2 regions of the Kitasatospora sp. NPDC023118 genome follow, and region 2 is predicted to be linked to the other one. Evidence: riboswitches for the same ligand, from Rfam matches in the RefSeq annotation. Region 2 holds a riboswitch; the other holds the start of a gene.
The links. Region 2 has a riboswitch for glycine ahead of gcvP (aminomethyl-transferring glycine dehydrogenase). Riboswitches for the same ligand answer to the same signal wherever they lie in the genome.

Region 1 (7,972 bases), on a different contig from region 2:
TGCACCGAGACCTTGTCGATCGCGTACTGGACGGCCTTGCGGCAGTCGATGTTGTCGAACGGCGCGACCTTGGTGTTGATCGCCATGTAGACCAGGCGGCCGCCGTAGGCGTTGTCGGTCTTGGCCTTGAGCTTCGGGTCGCGCAGGATCTGCGCCTGGGTCTGCGGGTCGACGCCGCCGCCCACCAGGTCGACCTGGGCGTTGCCGGCCAGCAGGTCCTTGTCGATGGTGGCCTGGTCGATGTTCATCTTGAGCACGATCTTGTCCGGCAGCTGCTTCCGGATCGGGTCGGTGCTCTTGTCCCAGTTGGTGTTCGGCACCAGGACGGCCTGCTTGCCGTCCTCGTAGGACTCGAACTTGTAGGTGCCCGAGGACACGATGTGCTTCACGTAGTCGGCACCGGTGTCCTTGGCCTGCGGGACCGGCGCGGTCTGCGGGGCGCTGACCAGGTAGTCGAAGTCGGCGAAGGGGTGCTGGAGGTGGAAGACGATCGTGGTGTCGTCCGGCGTCTCGATCGACTTCAGGTCGCCGGTCTTGTCCTTGTACGGACCCTGGTACGGCGTCGGGTTGTCGACCAGCAGGTCGTGGAAGTACGTCGGGCCGTTGGAGTTCACCTCGGGCGCGTAGTTCGAGCGCTCCACGGCGTACTTGACGTCCTTGGAGGTGATCGGGGTGCCGTCGTCGTACTTCAGGCCGGCGCGCAGCTTGTACGTCCAGGTCAGGCCGTCCGCGCTGGGCTGGCCCATCGACTCGGCGAGGTCCGGGACCAGCTTGTTGCCGTCCGCGCCCGCGGCCGGGTTGAAGGTGGTCAGCGGGCGGGCGTACAGGCGCGAGAAGTTGTAGATGTACGCGTAGTAGGTGTTGCCCGGGTCGAGGGAGTCCGGGGTGCCCTTCATCTCGTAGGTGACCGTCCCGCCCTTCTTGTCCGAGGCGTTGACGATCTGCTTGGTTGCCGCGTCGGCGCCGCCGCCGCTCGCGTCGTTGGAGCCGGCCGAGGACGAGGAGCCGCTGTCGCCGCTCTTGGAGCTGGACGAACAGCCGGTGACGACCAGGACCGCGGCGGCGGCCGCGGCGGTCAGCGCGACGGTACGGGACCTACGCATGGGTGAGATCAACCCCTTGAGGATGTGGAGGAGGGAGTGTTCTGACGTGATGTCAGTTGCTCTTGGGATCGAGGGCGTCACGCAGCCCGTCGCCGAGCAGGTTGAACGCGAGCACGGTGATGAAGATCGCCAGACCGGGGACCACCATGTACTGGGGGTCGACCTGGTAGTAGTTCTTCGCGTCGGCGAGCATGCCGCCCCAGGAGGACTGCGGGGGCTGGATGCCGACGCCGAGGAAGCTCAGCCCGGCCTCGAAGAGGATGTTGGTCGGGATCAGCAGGGTCGAGTAGACCAGGATCGGGCCGGCCAGGTTGGGCAGCAGTTCCTTGAACAGGATGAACGGGCCGCGGGCGCCGAGGCTGCGGGCCGCGTGGACGAACTCCCGCTCGCGCAGCGACAGCGTCTGTCCGCGCACGATCCGGCCCATGTAGGGCCAGTTGAAGAAGCCGATCACGAAGATCAGCACCATGATGTGCAGCGGGAGGCCGTGCAGGCCGAACGCGCCGCCCTGGAGCGAGGCGGAGATCGCGATGGCGAAGAGCAGCAGCGGGAACGCCAGGAAGACGTCCATCAGCCGGCTGATCAGGGTGTCCACCCAGCCGCCGTAGTAGCCGGCCATCACGCCGAGCACACTGCCGATGGTGTTGGACAGGACGGTCGCGCCGAAGGCGACCAGCAGGGAGACCCAGGAGCCGTCGACCACGCGGGCGAGCAGGTCACGGCCCTGCAGGGGGTCGATGCCGAGCGGGTGGTCCGCGCTCATGCCGCCCCAGTCCCCGAGCGGCAGGCCGCCGAGGTTGGCGTCCAGCAGGTCCGGGTTCGGGTTGTCGGGGTCGAGCCCGAACAGGGCCTCGATCGGCCCGGACAGCACGGCGAGCAGGATCAGCAGGATCACCACGATGCCGCCGGCGACGGCGGCCTTGTCCCGCTTGAAGCGGGTCCAGGCGATCCGACCGAGGGAGCGGCCCTCGATCGTCTTGGCCGGGCTCGCGGTGGCTGGCGCCTCCGGTTCGTTCCCGGTGGTGGTCACGGATGCGGTCATGGTCAGTTGGGTCCCCTCGCCGACGGTGGCCGGCCCACGGGTGCCGGGCGCCGGCTTCGGCGGTGCGGCTGCGGACGTGCGGAGGTGCTTAGGAGGAGCAGGTGTTCGCGGCAGTGCTTCGTGCACAGGTACTGCCGCCACGCGGGATTGGGCGTCGCGTGGTGGAGCGGTCGGCGTGCGCGCTCACCTTTGTGGGGTATCCAGTACGCGCGGTGCGTTGCGCAGAACTCTCTGCCATCCGAACTGGCTTGCGCCAGCCCTGCCAGGCGACAGATGCCCAACTGTGATCTGCACGCATGCACCTCCGCGGTCATCGGCATATCCCTCTTCACATGGCTGTAACAGCCATGCCAAGATGTGCGGACCCCGACGGAGGGGTAATTCGTCCGGAAAACACCGAAGCCGACCTGATGGTGAATCAAGTCGGCTTCGCGGTAAAGGTTTTAGCTGGAAACGGGGTTTGGCAATCAGCGGCCGGGGTATCCGTGCCACGCCTGCGGGGGCTGCTGCCCCCAGCCCGGCGCGGGCGGCCGGGTGCCGTAGGCCCATCCCGGTGTCGGCTGCCCCGGCATCGGCTGACCCGGCATCGGCTGACCGGGCATCGACTGCCCCGGGTACGGCGGCGGCGCCGCCGTCGGGTACGGGCCGGCCGGCGGGCGGCCCGCCTCCCGATCGAAGAACGGCCGCGCGTTGGCGCGCATCCACAGCGCCACCGGGTCGTACTCGTCCGCCATCGCCACCGTGGACACCGCGAGCCCCTCCGGGGCCACCGCGATCGCCCGCTGCATCAGTGCCCGCACCGCCTCCACGGCCGGCGGCGAACTCTCGTACAGGTCCAGGCCGATCGCCAGGTACGGCTCCCCCACCGCCGGCTGCACCCAGGCCCGGCGCAGCGCCCGGACCGCGCGCACCTCACCGGCCTGCCGCTCCAGCAGCGCGAAGAACTGCTGGGCGTTCACCTGCGGCTCACTCAGCTTCAACGGACCGGCCGGCAGCCGGTCCAGGCCCGCGGCGATCCGCCGCAGGTCCGCCCAGGGCACACCGACCCCGCCGCCGGGAGCGTGCGGGTTGAGCCACAGACCCCAGCGGGTGCGGTACAGGGAGGCGGCGATCTCCCGCCCGGAGATGACCTCGTGGGCCCGGGCCCAGCCGGAGGCCGTCAGCTGCTCGGGCGAGGTCACGGCCGGCGCGTAGCCGTGGCCGCTGATCTCCATGTTCCCGTACTGCGCGTCCGGACTGCCCGGCGTACCGTGCCAGAGCAGCATCCAGACCTGGCCGTCGGCCAGCGCGTGCAGCAGCCGCTCGTACGCGTCGTAGCGCTCCGGCGCGACCTCGCGCAGGGCGTGCTCCATCGCGCCCGGATCCGCCGCCGGGCGCCCGGCCGGAGCCTGGCCCCAGGGCCCCGGCACACCGCCCGTTCCCGCTCCCGCACTCATGCGCCCACCTCGCCGCGCCTCTTTCCTCAACCCAGCCGGCCCGTCGGCCGTCTGCACGCACCCTATGGCGCGGCACCGGCCACCGCCACGGCGACGTGCCCTTGATGCGATCCCCGCTCACACCCGCGTGTAGAAAGGCAGTACCCGGGTGAGCAGCCACTCGACCACCGGGTCCTCGGCGAGGTCGAGCAGCACGAGGTGGACGCCACCCGGCAGCGGCGCGGTTCCCAGTGCCCGGCCGAGCGCCTCGTTCACCGCGCCCGGGTCGGCCGGGGCGGCCGGATCCAACTGGACGCCCACGAACATCACGGTCGGTTCGCCCTCGATGCTGGCCAGCGCCCGGCGCGCGGTCAACACCCCGGGCAAGGCCGACAGTTCGGCCCGGCAGGCGGCCAGGAAGTACTCCGGGTCCTCGCCCGGCACCGGCTCGCGCAGCGCCACCCGGCCGCCGGTCGGCGCCTCCGCGGCGTGCTCGGTGTGCTCCCAGCGGTGGCCGTCACGTGGCCCGCGGCGCAGCTCCGCCACGCCCTGTGGCGGCACCGGGATGCCCACCGCGGCCTCGGGGTTGACCGCGATGCCCACGCCCAGCGGCAGTCCGCGGGCGAACTCCCAGGCCGGCGCGATCGCGAAGGCCATCCCCGGCGCCTGCTGCAGGAACACCTCCTGCGAGGAGAACACCGGCACGTACGGGGCCCCGGCCAGCTCGATGGTCGGCAGGTCCAGCGACTGCCCGCCCGGGTCGCCCCCGGCCGGCAGCGGGATCCACACCTGACTGCGGGCCAGCACCTCGATCACCCGCGGCGTCGCGCCCGGGTCGCCGAGCGCGGCGGTCAGCACCTGCTCCAGCTCGTTGGCCGGCCACGCACCGCCGGGCGGCGCCGCCTGCGGCCCGTCCCACCCCTGCTGCTGCTCCACCGGGTACCCCATGCGCGCCTGAACCGCCCTCTGCCGGTCGGCCGCCCACTGCTGTGCCGACGCGGAAGAGTTTAGGGCTCGTGTTCGCCTCCATGTCGTGTGACCGGGTCCCCCCTCCCCTCGTCCGCGGGGACGTGCCATGATGTGCGCGTCCGACGGCATGCGCCGCGGGCCCCCACAACTCCACACCGGCCGCTCGAACCCGCGCGGGAGAGCCCGGAGTGCCGCTCAGGCGGTACAGCCGGCGCCGAAGGAGCAAGTCCTCCCCGGAATCTCTCAGGCCCCCCTACCGCACGGGTTAGGCACATCTGGAAAGCGGCGCACGGCCCTGTCGCGCGCCCACCCACGGTGCAAGCCGCCATGCTGTCCTGGATGCTGGAAACAGCTGCGGGCGGCCGCGGTGAAGCTCTCAGGTCCGACGACAGATGGGGAGACCCACGCCGCCGCATGCCCGCGCGCAGGGTCGGTCCCCAGCGGGTCCGGTCCCGGCGCGTGCACCCCTGAGTGCCCCGACCGAGGAGTTCCTGGCCATGTCGTCCCTCCGCCTGACCGCGCTCGACGCGCTGCACCGCGCCCTCGGCGCGACCATGACCGACTTCGCCGGCTGGGACATGCCGCTGCGCTACGGCAGCGAGCGCGAGGAGCACCTCGCCGTCCGCACCAAGGCCGGCCTGTTCGACCTCTCGCACATGGGCGAGATCACCGTGACCGGCCCGCAGGCCGGCGAGATGCTGGACCACGCGCTGGTCGGCTTCGTCTCCGCGCTCGGCGTGCTGCGCGCCCGCTACACCATGATCTGCGCCGAGGACGGCGGCATCCTGGACGACCTGATCGTCTACCGCCTGCGCGAGGACGCCTTCCTGGTCGTCGCCAACGCCTCCAACGCCCAGCTGGTCCTGGACGAGCTGATCGCCCGTGCCAAGGGCTTCGACGCCGTCGTCACCGACGACCGCGACACCTACGCGCTGATCGCCGTCCAGGGCCCGGAGTCCACCGCGATCCTGGCCAAGACCACCGAGGCCGACCTGCCCGGCCTGAAGTACTACGCGATCCTCCCGGCCCGGGTGGCCGACCGCGACGTGCTGCTGGCCCGCACCGGCTACACCGGTGAGGACGGCTTCGAGATCTTCTGCCACCCGGGCGACGCCGAGCAGATCTGGCAGGCCCTGACCGCCGCCGGCGAGGGCCACGACCTGGTCCCGTGCGGCCTGTCCTGCCGCGACACCCTGCGCCTGGAGGCGGGCATGCCGCTGTACGGGCACGAGCTGTCCACCGACCTCACCCCGTTCGACGCGGGCCTGGGCCGGGTCGTCCGCTTCGACAAGACCACCAACGACGGCGCCTTCGTCGGCCGCAAGGCCCTGGAGCAGGCCGCCGCCGCGGCCGAGACCAACCCCCCGAAGGTGCTGGTCGGCCTGGTCTCCGAGGGCAAGCGGGTGCCGCGCGCCGAGTACACCGTGGTCTCCACCGAGGGCGCCCCGATCGGCCGGATCACCTCCGGCGCGCCGTCCCCGACCCTGGGCAAGCCGATCGCGATGGCCTACGTCGACGCGGCCCACGCCGCCCCCGGCAGCACCGTCGCGGTGGACGTGCGCGGCAAGCACGAGCCGGTCCAGGTCGTGGCGCTGCCGTTCTACAAGCGCGCCCGCTGAGGCCGTCCGGCCGGGGCCCCCGTTCCTCCCATACCCGCACGTCGAAGCCGTCCGCGCGGCGGCCCGCTTCGTCGTACCCGCTTCCCATCCTGGAGAATGACGCCATGAGCAACCCCCAGCACCTGAAGTACACCAAGGAGCACGAGTGGCTGACGGCCGCCGAGGACGGTGTCTCCACGGTCGGCATCACCAAGCACGCCGCGGACGCGCTCGGTGACATCGTCTACGTGCAGCTGCCCGAGGTCGGCGACGAGGTGACCGCCGGCGAGACCTGCGGCGAGCTGGAGTCCACCAAGTCGGTCAGCGACCTGTACTCCCCGGTGACCGGCGAGGTCGTCGAGGTCAACCAGGACGTCCTGGACGACAACGCCCTCGTCAACAGCGCCCCCTTCGAGGGCGGCTGGCTGTTCAAGGTCCGGGTGGAGTCCACCGACGAGCTGCTCAGCGCCGCCGAGTACGACGCGCTCACCCACGCCCAGGGCTGAGCCACCCGCCGGGACGGGCCGCAGCACGGCGGTCCGTCCCGCCCCCACCGTCCCTCCGCTCTCCTCCTCCCGGGAAGACCACACCATGACGGTTCTCAACCAGTCCCTGCACGCCCTCGACCCGGAGATCGCCGCCGCGGTCGACGCCGAGCTGCACCGCCAGCAGACCACCCTGGAGATGATCGCCTCCGAGAACTTCGCCCCGGTGGCGGTCATGGAGGCCCAGGGCTCGGTGCTCACCAACAAGTACGCCGAGGGCTACCCCGGCCGCCGCTACTACGGCGGCTGCGAGCACGTCGACGTGGTCGAGCAGATCGCGATCGACCGCATCAAGGCCCTGTTCGGCGCCGAGCACGCCAACGTCCAGCCGCACTCCGGGGCGCAGGCCAACGCCGCCGCGATGTTCGCGCTGATCCAGCCGGGCGACACCATCCTGGGCCTGAACCTGGCCCACGGCGGTCACCTGACCCACGGCATGAAGATCAACTTCTCCGGAAAGCTCTACAACGTGGTCGCGTACCACGTGGACGAGAAGACCGGCCAGGTCGACATGGCCGAGGTCGAGCGCCTGGCCAAGGAGCACCAGCCGAAGCTGATCATCGCCGGCTGGTCCGCCTACCCGCGCCAGCTGGACTTCGCCGAGTTCCGCCGGGTCGCCGACGAGGTCGGCGCCCTGCTCATGGTGGACATGGCGCACTTCGCCGGCCTGGTGGCCGCCGGGCTGCACCCGAACCCGGTGCCCTACGCGGACGTGGTCACCACCACCACCCACAAGACCCTGGGCGGTCCGCGCGGCGGCGTCATCCTGTCCAAGGCCGAGTTCGCCAAGAAGATCAACTCCGCGGTCTTCCCCGGCCAGCAGGGCGGTCCGCTGGAGCACGTGATCGCGGGCAAGGCCGTCGCCTTCAAGATCGCCGCCTCGGAGGAGTTCAAGGAGCGCCAGCAGCGCACCCTGGAGGGCGCCCGCATCCTCGCCGAGCGCCTGCTGCAGGACGACGTCGCCGAGGCCGGCGCCAGCGTGCTGTCCGGCGGCACCGACGTCCACCTGGTCCTGGTCGACCTGCGCAACAGCCAGCTCGACGGCCAGCAGGCCGAGGACCGGCTGCACGAGGTCGGCATCACGGTCAACCGCAACGCCATCCCGAACGACCCGCGCCCGCCGATGGTCACCTCGGGCCTGCGCATCGGCACCCCGGCCCTGGCCACCCGCGGCTTCCGGGCCGAGGACTTCCGCGAGGTCGCCGACATCATCGCCGAGGCGCTCAAGCCCGCCTTCGACGAGACCGTCGCCGCCGCGCTCAAGGCCCGCGTCACCGCGCTGGCCGAGAAGTACCCGCTC
Region 2 (7,972 bases):
CCCCACCCGGTAGGAGTACCGGATGGGGCCGCATACCGTGCCGGACTCCGCACCGTCGTGATGCCCTCGCGACGTACGGAGGCCGGGCCCGCGCGCCCTGTCCCTGAGCGCGCGGGCCGGACGCCTGGTCAGGCGTCGGTCTTGACCAGCTCGGCGCTGGAGTCCTGCGGGGCCGAGCCGCCCAGGGCGGTGGCGGCCGGCTTGACGGTGCGGATCAGGAAGGGGACGGCACCGGCGATGATGCAGACGACGGCCGTGGTCCAGAACGCGTGCTTGTAGGCGTCCAGGGTGGGCAGCAGCACCGGGATCTTGATCGGGAGCTTCATGGTGTCGCCGGTCAGGATGGCGGTCATCACGGCGGTGCCGATCGCGCCACCGACGGTGCGCAGCACGGAGTTCATGCCGTTGGCGATTCCGCTCTGCTCGACCGGGACGGCGCCGTTGATGAAGGCCGGCATCGCGGCGAAGGCGAGGCCGATGCCGAGGCCGAAGATCGCCGAGGCGGTGTAGATGTCGCCCTCGTGGCTGTGCCGCAGGGCCAGGTAGGCCATCGCGACGGCGCCGAGGACACCACCGAGGACCAGCGGCAGACGGGGACCGCGGCGGGCGATCAGCAGGGCGCCGACAGGGGCGGCCACCATCGAGCCGATCGCGGACGGCAGCAGCATCACACCGGCGTGCAGGACGGTCGCGGTGAAGCCGTAGTGGGCCAGCTTCTCCGGCGTCTGGGCGAAGTTGCTGATGACCATGAACGAGCCGTACATGCCGAAGCCGATGAGCAGGCCGGCCAGGTTGGTGAAGGCCACGGCCGGGCGGGACATCATCTTCAGGTCCACCAGCGGGTGCGGGACCTTGGTCTCGATGATCCCCCAGATCAGGGCGACCACGGCGGCGACGGCGAACAGGCCGAGGGTCTTGGTGGAGGTCCAGCCCCAGTGGTTGCCCTGGCTGACCGCGACCAGCAGGGCGGAGAGCCAGCCGGCCAGGGTGAGGGCGCCGAGCGGGTCGGCGCCGCCGTCCTTGTCGGTCACCGGGTCGGACGGGACGCGGAAGGCGACCAGGGCCACCGCGAGCAGGCCGAAGGCCAGGCCCATCCAGAAGATCGACTTGTAGTTCCAGTGCTCCAGCAGGAGGCCGGTCGCCACCAGGCCGAGGCCGGAGCCGACGCCCATCGAGGCGCTGATGGCGGCGACGCCGCCGGTCACCTTCTGCTTGGGCAGCTCGTCGCGGACGATGCTGATCGCCAGCGGCATCACGCCACCGCCGGCGCCCTGCAGGACGCGGGCGACGATCAGCCAGGTGAAGGAGTGGGTGCTGACCGCCAGCGCCGATCCGGCGACCAGGCCGGCCAGCGAGATCAGCAGCATGGGCTTACGGCCCCGGAGGTCGCCGAAGCGGCCCAGCAGGGGAGTCAGCACGGCTGCGGAGAGCAGGTTGGCAGTCATCAGCCAGGTGATGTTGGACCCGGAGACGTCCAGTTCCTTGGCCAGCGACGGCAGGATCGGGACGACCGCGGTCTGCACCACGCTGAACGACAGCATCGCCAGGATGAGGGCCGGCAGGACCCGGGCGTTGCTCTGCTTCTCGGCCGCGGTGGTGGGCTGGGGTGCCTCACTCACGGTTGCTTCCTCCCGTACATAGTGAATGAACTGAAGTAATCATGCAGGGAGATACTTCAGAGTGTCAAATATCGAGCGGTTAAGCTTTGGCAAAGGCGACGGGGTGTCGCCTGCGGCAGGGCTTGGGGCTGAGGGCAGGAGGGCGGTGTTTGCGGAGAGTTGGGGCGGGTGGGGGCATGGCGAGGGCCCCGGACGGGGTCCGGGGCCCTGGGGGTGGGTCGGGTCAGGTGAGGGGGCGCAGGGAGTCGGGGCGGACGCCGTTGGTCACGGGGGTGGTCGGGTCGGGGGCGGCGGTGGTGTTGTCGTGGACTTCGACGTGCTCGCGGCGGAGTTCCTCCTGGACCACCTTCTCCGTGGTGTAGCGCTCGACGATCAGGCGGACCCGCTCGATCGGGGCGAGGTACTTGCGGACGATGGGGTGTTCCTCGCGGAGGGTGACCTCCTCGACCGCCTCGGCGATCTCCTTGGCGGTGAGGGTGGAGCGTTCGGCGTCGCTGACCGGGATGCGCTCCACCCGGACCCGCTCGCGGACCAGCGGGACGCGGCGCTCGACCTGCTCGCTGGTCACGTACTTGCGCAGCTTCGCGGCGCCCAGGACGTGCCACTCGGTGGTGATGTCCAGCCGCTCCTCGTGGCAGGTGATCTCGACCGGGGCACTCGGGGCCGAGGTCGCGGCGGAGCTGGTGGGCGTCGGGGTGGTCGCGGCTGGCGTGCTCGGGGTTGAGGTGGTGGCGGAGCTGGTGGGCGTCGGGGTGGTCGCGGCTGGCGTGCTCGGGGTTGAGGTGGTGGCGGAGCTGGTGGGCGTCGGGGTGGTCGCGGCTGGGGCGGGCTTCGGCTTCGGCTTCGGCTCGACGGCGGGGGCGGTCGCTGTGGTGGCGGGAGCGGGGGTGGCGAGGGTCCGCATGGTGGCCTCCGCGGCGGTGTCGGTGCCGGCGGTACTGGGGGCGGTGACGGTGGTGGCGGTGTTGGTCGGGCCGGGCTCGGTGGCGTGGGAGTCGAGCGGTTTGGCGGTCGTGGTGGCCGCGGTGGCCGGAGCGGTGCCGAAGTCGCGGTCGGGCTGGACGGTCCGGCCGGGCTCCTCGGTGGCGGTGTGGCCGTCCACCTCGGTGTCGAGGCCGTAGTAGCGGTAGAGCTGGAGTTCCTGGGCCGGCGACAGGTGCTGGCCCACGCCGAAGTCCGGGGACTCCTTGACCAGCGACTTGTCGTAGGGCACCCGGAGCTCTTCGCCGGAGAACTCGCTCGTGGTGAGCGGGACGAAGGCGTCCCGGCCGAAGATGCCGGTCCGGACGGCGGCCCACTCTGGCTGGCCGGTGGCGTCGTCCAGGTACACCTCGTCGACCGTGCCGATCTTGTCTCCGTTGCGGTCGACCGCCTTGTGGCCGATGAGGTCTCTGGGGTCGAAGTCGGTCTGCACTCTTTCCTCCAGCTGCGCTGCGGCTGCGGAACTCCCGCAGGTACGGCCGTCGGAGCACCCGTCCCGGCCGTCACTTCACACCAAAAGGCATGAATCGGACCGACGCGACCGGGGTGCGCCGGACGGGCTCGGCGCTAGGCCGTCCGGGGGACGCGCGTAGACCTCGAGTGACCTGACGCACCCGTGATCGGAAGGCCTCCCGCTGGTACCCTGGGCGGCGACCGCCGAGCCCGCTCGGGAGAGTCCCCGACGGCGAAAACCGCTGGTCGGGGCGCCGAAGGAGCAACTCCTCCCCGGAATCTCTCAGGCATCCGTACCGTGCGGGATAGGTCACTCTGGAAAGCAGGGCAGGAGCGTCGGCGCGGGAGCCGGCGATCACCACCCTCACCGACGGTGCAAGCCGACGGAGCGCCGACGGCGCTCCGTGCGGGCGAAGCTCTCAGGTCCCGATGACAGAGGGGGAGGCCTTCCGGGTTCGTCCGCCCAGGCGATCCGCTGTCCGCAGCGGAACGACCGGTCGGCGTGCGTGCCCCCGCCGGTCCGTGACCAGGAGGCCTCGACCACCATGAACGCCCAGCCGAACGCGGGACGCCCCACCGGCGCCTCGACCCTCACCGAGCTTGAGCTGGCCAGCCCCTTCGAGAACCGCCACATCGGCCCCGATGCCGCCGCCCAGGAGAAGATGCTGGCGTCCGTCGGCTACGGCTCGCTGGACGAGCTCGCAAGCACCGCCGTTCCCGAGGCGATCCGCTCCATCACCGCCCTGGCCCTGCCCGCCGGTCGCAGCGAGGCGCAGGTCCTCGCCGAGCTTCGTGAGCTGGCGAGCCGCAACAAGGTGCTCCAGCCGATGATCGGCCTGGGCTACTACGGCACCTTCACCCCGCCGGTGATCCTGCGCAACGTCATGGAGAACCCGGCCTGGTACACCGCGTACACCCCGTACCAGCCGGAGATCTCGCAGGGCCGCCTGGAGGCGCTGCTCAACTTCCAGACCCTGGTCTCCGACCTGACCGGTCTGCCCACCTCCGGCTCCTCGCTGCTGGACGAGGGCACCGCGGCCGCCGAGGCGATGGCGCTGGCCCGCCGCGTCACCAAGGTCAAGGGCGGTGTCTTCCTGGTCGACGCCGAGACCCTGCCGCAGACCATCGCGGTGATCAACACCCGTGCCGTGCCGACCGGTGTGGAGGTCGTCGTCGCCGACCTGTCCGAGGGCATCCCGGCCGAGATCGCCGAGCGCGGCGTCTTCGGCGTGCTGCTGCAGTACCCGGGCGCCACCGGTGTGGTCCGCGACCTCGCCCCGGTGATCGAGCAGGCGCACGGGCTGGGCGCGATCGTCGCCGTTGCCGCCGACCTGCTGGCGCTGACCCTGCTCAAGTCCCCGGGCTCGCTGGGCGCCGACATCGCCTGCGGCACCTCGCAGCGCTTCGGCGTGCCGATGGGCTTCGGCGGTCCGCACGCCGGTTACCTGTCGGTGCGCGCCGAGTACGCCCGCTCGCTGCCCGGCCGCCTGGTCGGCGTGTCCGTCGACGTCGACGGCAACCGCGCCTACCGCCTGGCGCTGCAGACCCGCGAGCAGCACATCCGCCGCGAGAAGGCCACCAGCAACATCTGCACCGCCCAGGTGCTGCTCGCCGTGATGGCCTCGATGTACGCGGTCTACCACGGTCCGGACGGCCTGGCCGACATCGCCCGCCGCACCCACCGCTACGCCGCCGCCCTCGCCGAGGGCCTGCGGGCCGGCGGCGTGGAGCTGCTCCACGGCGAGTTCTTCGACACCGTCACCGCCGTCGTCCCGGGCCGTGCCGCCGAGATCGCCGCCGCCGCCCGCACCCACGGCATCAACGTCCACCAGGACGGCGCGGACCGGATCTCGATCTCCACCGACGAGACCACCACCCGTGAGCACCTGGCCGGCGTCTGGGCCGCGTTCGGCGTCCCCGCCGTCGAGGTGGCCGAGGCCGCCGAGACGCTGCCCGCCGCGCTGCTGCGCGAGGACGAGTACCTGACCCACCCGGTCTTCCACAGCCACCGCTCGGAGACCGCCATGCTGCGCTACCTGCGCCGCCTGTCGGACCGGGACTACGCGCTGGACCGCGGCATGATCCCGCTGGGCTCCTGCACCATGAAGCTCAACGCGACCACCGAGATGGAGGCGGTGACCTGGCCGGAGTTCGGCCAGCTGCACCCCTTCGCGCCGATCGATCAGGCCGAGGGCTTCCTGACCCTGATCCGCCAGCTGGAGCAGCAGCTGGTCGAGGTCACCGGCTACGACGCCGTGTCGATCCAGCCGAACGCCGGCTCCCAGGGCGAGCTGGCCGGCCTGCTGGCCGTCCGCGCCTACCACCACGCCAACGGCGACACCCAGCGCGACGTCTGCCTGATCCCGTCCTCGGCGCACGGCACCAACGCCGCCTCCGCGGTGATGGCCGGCATGCGCGTGGTCGTGGTGAAGACCCTGGTCGACGGCGACGTGGACGTCGAGGACCTGAAGGCCAAGATCGAGCAGCACCGCGACAACCTCGCCGTGCTGATGGTCACCTACCCGTCGACCCACGGCGTGTACGAGACCCAGATCACCGACATCTGCGCCCTGGTGCACGAGGCCGGCGGCCAGGTGTACGTGGACGGCGCCAACCTGAACGCCCTGGTCGGCCTGGCCAAGCCGGGCAAGTTCGGCGCGGACGTCTCGCACCTGAACCTGCACAAGACCTTCTGCATCCCGCACGGCGGTGGCGGCCCGGGGGTCGGCCCGGTCGCGGTGCGCGCCCACCTGGCGCCGTACCTGCCCAACCACCCGCTGCAGGAGGAGGCAGGGCCGGCCACCGGTGTCGGCCCGATCTCGGCCGCGCCGTGGGGTTCGGCGGCGATCCTGCCGATCTCCTGGGCGTACGTCCGGCTGATGGGCGGCGAGGGCCTGAAGCACGCGACCCAGGTCGCGGTGCTGAACGCCAACTACATCGCCAAGCGGCTGGCGCCGCACTTCCCGGTGCTCTACACCGGCCCGGGCGGGCTGGTCGCGCACGAGTGCATCATCGACCTGCGCCCGCTCACCAAGGAGACGGGCGTGACGGTGGACGACATCGCCAAGCGCCTGATCGACTACGGCTTCCACGCGCCGACGATGTCCTTCCCGGTGGCCGGCACGCTGATGATCGAGCCGACCGAGTCCGAGGACCTGCACGAGATCGACCGGTTCTGCGACGCGATGATCGAGATCCGGGCCGAGATCGACAAGGTCGGCTCGGGTGAGTGGGCGGCCGAGGACAACCCGCTGCGCAACGCCCCGCACACCGCGGCCACCCTGGCCGGCGACTGGGCGCACGGCTACTCGCGGCAGGAGGCGGTCTTCCCGGCGGGCGTGAACCCGGCGGACAAGTACTGGCCGCCGGTGAGCCGGATCGACGGTGCGTACGGCGACCGCAACCTGGTCTGCTCCTGCCCGCCGCTGGACGAGTACGGCGTCTGATCCTCAGCGGGCGGACACGAGGCAGGGCCCCGGCAGAACGTTTCTGCTGGGGCCCTGCCCTTTGTCGTTCCCGGTCGGGTCGTCTTTCACGGTCGGGTCGGCGGCTGCCCCGCCGGGCGGCCTCGGGCCGTACGGTTCCGGCCGTACGGGTCGGGTCGCCCGCCCTCGGTCCCTGCTGTCCCAGCCCGTGGTGTCTCAGGCCGCGTGGGCGACAGGACGGCGCGGGGCGATCACCCGGCCGTCGGGCAGCAGCTCTCCGGTGTCCTCGAACAACACGACGCCGTTGCAGAGCAGGCTCCAACCCTGCTCCGGGTGGCAGGCCACCGGCACGGCCGCCTCGCGGTCCTCGGACTCGGCCGACGGGCACTCAGGACGGTGCTGGCACATACGCGTACCCTCGCTTCGCTCTGCGATCCTCCCCGTGGTGCGGTCCCGGAGGTGGTGCCGTCCGGAGCCGCCGCGGTAGTCGGATCCTGTCCGCAACGCCGACCAGGTGTGGACCGGCGCTCAAGTGGGTAGGACAGGTGGTCCTTCCACGCTGGTTCCCAGTGTCGGCATCTGCGGACGCCCGCGCAGGGATTTCGTGACATGCGCCACAACTCCCGGGCAGAGATCACCCGTTCAGGTGGGGCCGGAGGGAGATCGCGCACTGATGGGCCAGTCGGGGGATAGCCCGGTGGGGCCATTGCGGGCGGCCCGTCCAGATGGTGGCCGTTCGGGTGAGGCCGCGGAGCGGGGAGGGCGCGGCGAAGGGCCGCCGGGCGGGTGGCCCGGCGGCGGGGTGCGGACGGGGCGGCGCAGGCTCAGGAGGAGCCGAGCAGCAGCGGTCCGGCGAGCGGAGCACGGGCGAGCAGCGGCAGCAACTCGGCGGCCGGGTAGGCGCGGTGCGCGGTGACGCCGAGCGGGGCCGGGGCGAGTGGGATCAGCAGGTCGGCGGCCGGCCCGGTGTCGGGACTGTGCAGCCAGAGCGCCGTCGCGTACTGGCCGGGGAAGGTGAGCAGCCGGGGCTGGCATCGGGAGCGGGCGTTCTGGGCGAGCTGCCAGGCCTCGCGCAGTGCCCGGACGGTGGAGGAGAGGTAGGGGCCGGCGGTGAAGTGGGAGAAGGTGTGGCCCTCCGCGCTCTGGACCACCTCGGCGGCGGCGGCCACGTCGGCGCCGTCCTTGATCAGGAAGCGCCAGCCGGTCCGGCGGGCGGCGGGGAGCTCGGGGCGCGGGCCGTCCAGGACGTGCACCGCGAGCGGATGCGCGGGGAGCAGTGGTCCGGTCGGGTGACGCAGTGCTGCGGCGGCGGGCTGGCGCAGCGCGGTGTCCGAGGCGAGAGCGCCCAGGACCGCGCGCAGGGCGCTGGGCGGGGGCTGGGGGGTCTGCAGGGTCATGGCGGGGTCCGCCTCTCCAAGCGAGATCGGCGTGTGCGGCATACCGGCGTGGCACGGGTGCGTCTTCGGTGACGGGGGCCTGGCCGTGTCCGGTTGT

Region 1: it holds a riboswitch for glycine, as region 2 does, so the genes downstream of both, gcvT (glycine cleavage system aminomethyltransferase GcvT) here and gcvP (aminomethyl-transferring glycine dehydrogenase) in region 2, are expected to answer to the same signal.

The regions. Positions count from the first base shown of each region.
Region 1 is NZ_JBVHHW010000004.1:152,029-160,000, forward strand. Features, by position in the region: gene ACZ3UD_RS07000 (ABC transporter substrate-binding protein) at 1-1,103, opposite strand, end outside; gene ACZ3UD_RS07005 (ABC transporter permease) at 1,156-2,145, opposite strand; gene ACZ3UD_RS07010 (enhanced serine sensitivity protein SseB C-terminal domain-containing protein) at 2,613-3,581, opposite strand; gene ACZ3UD_RS07015 (enhanced serine sensitivity protein SseB) at 3,699-4,508, opposite strand; glycine riboswitch at 4,694-4,798, shown strand; gene gcvT (glycine cleavage system aminomethyltransferase GcvT) at 5,027-6,148, shown strand; gene gcvH (glycine cleavage system protein GcvH) at 6,253-6,633, shown strand; gene glyA (serine hydroxymethyltransferase) at 6,719-7,972, shown strand, end outside.
Region 2 is NZ_JBVHHW010000008.1:12,156-20,127, forward strand. Features, by position in the region: gene ACZ3UD_RS12190 (MFS transporter) at 129-1,619, opposite strand; gene ACZ3UD_RS12195 (YsnF/AvaK domain-containing protein) at 1,843-2,523, opposite strand; partial or broken gene ACZ3UD_RS12200 (PRC-barrel domain-containing protein) at 2,659-3,033, opposite strand; glycine riboswitch at 3,259-3,362, shown strand; glycine riboswitch at 3,364-3,496, shown strand; gene gcvP (aminomethyl-transferring glycine dehydrogenase) at 3,599-6,499, shown strand; gene ACZ3UD_RS12210 (DUF5999 family protein) at 6,695-6,886, opposite strand; gene ACZ3UD_RS12215 (hypothetical protein) at 7,303-7,875, opposite strand.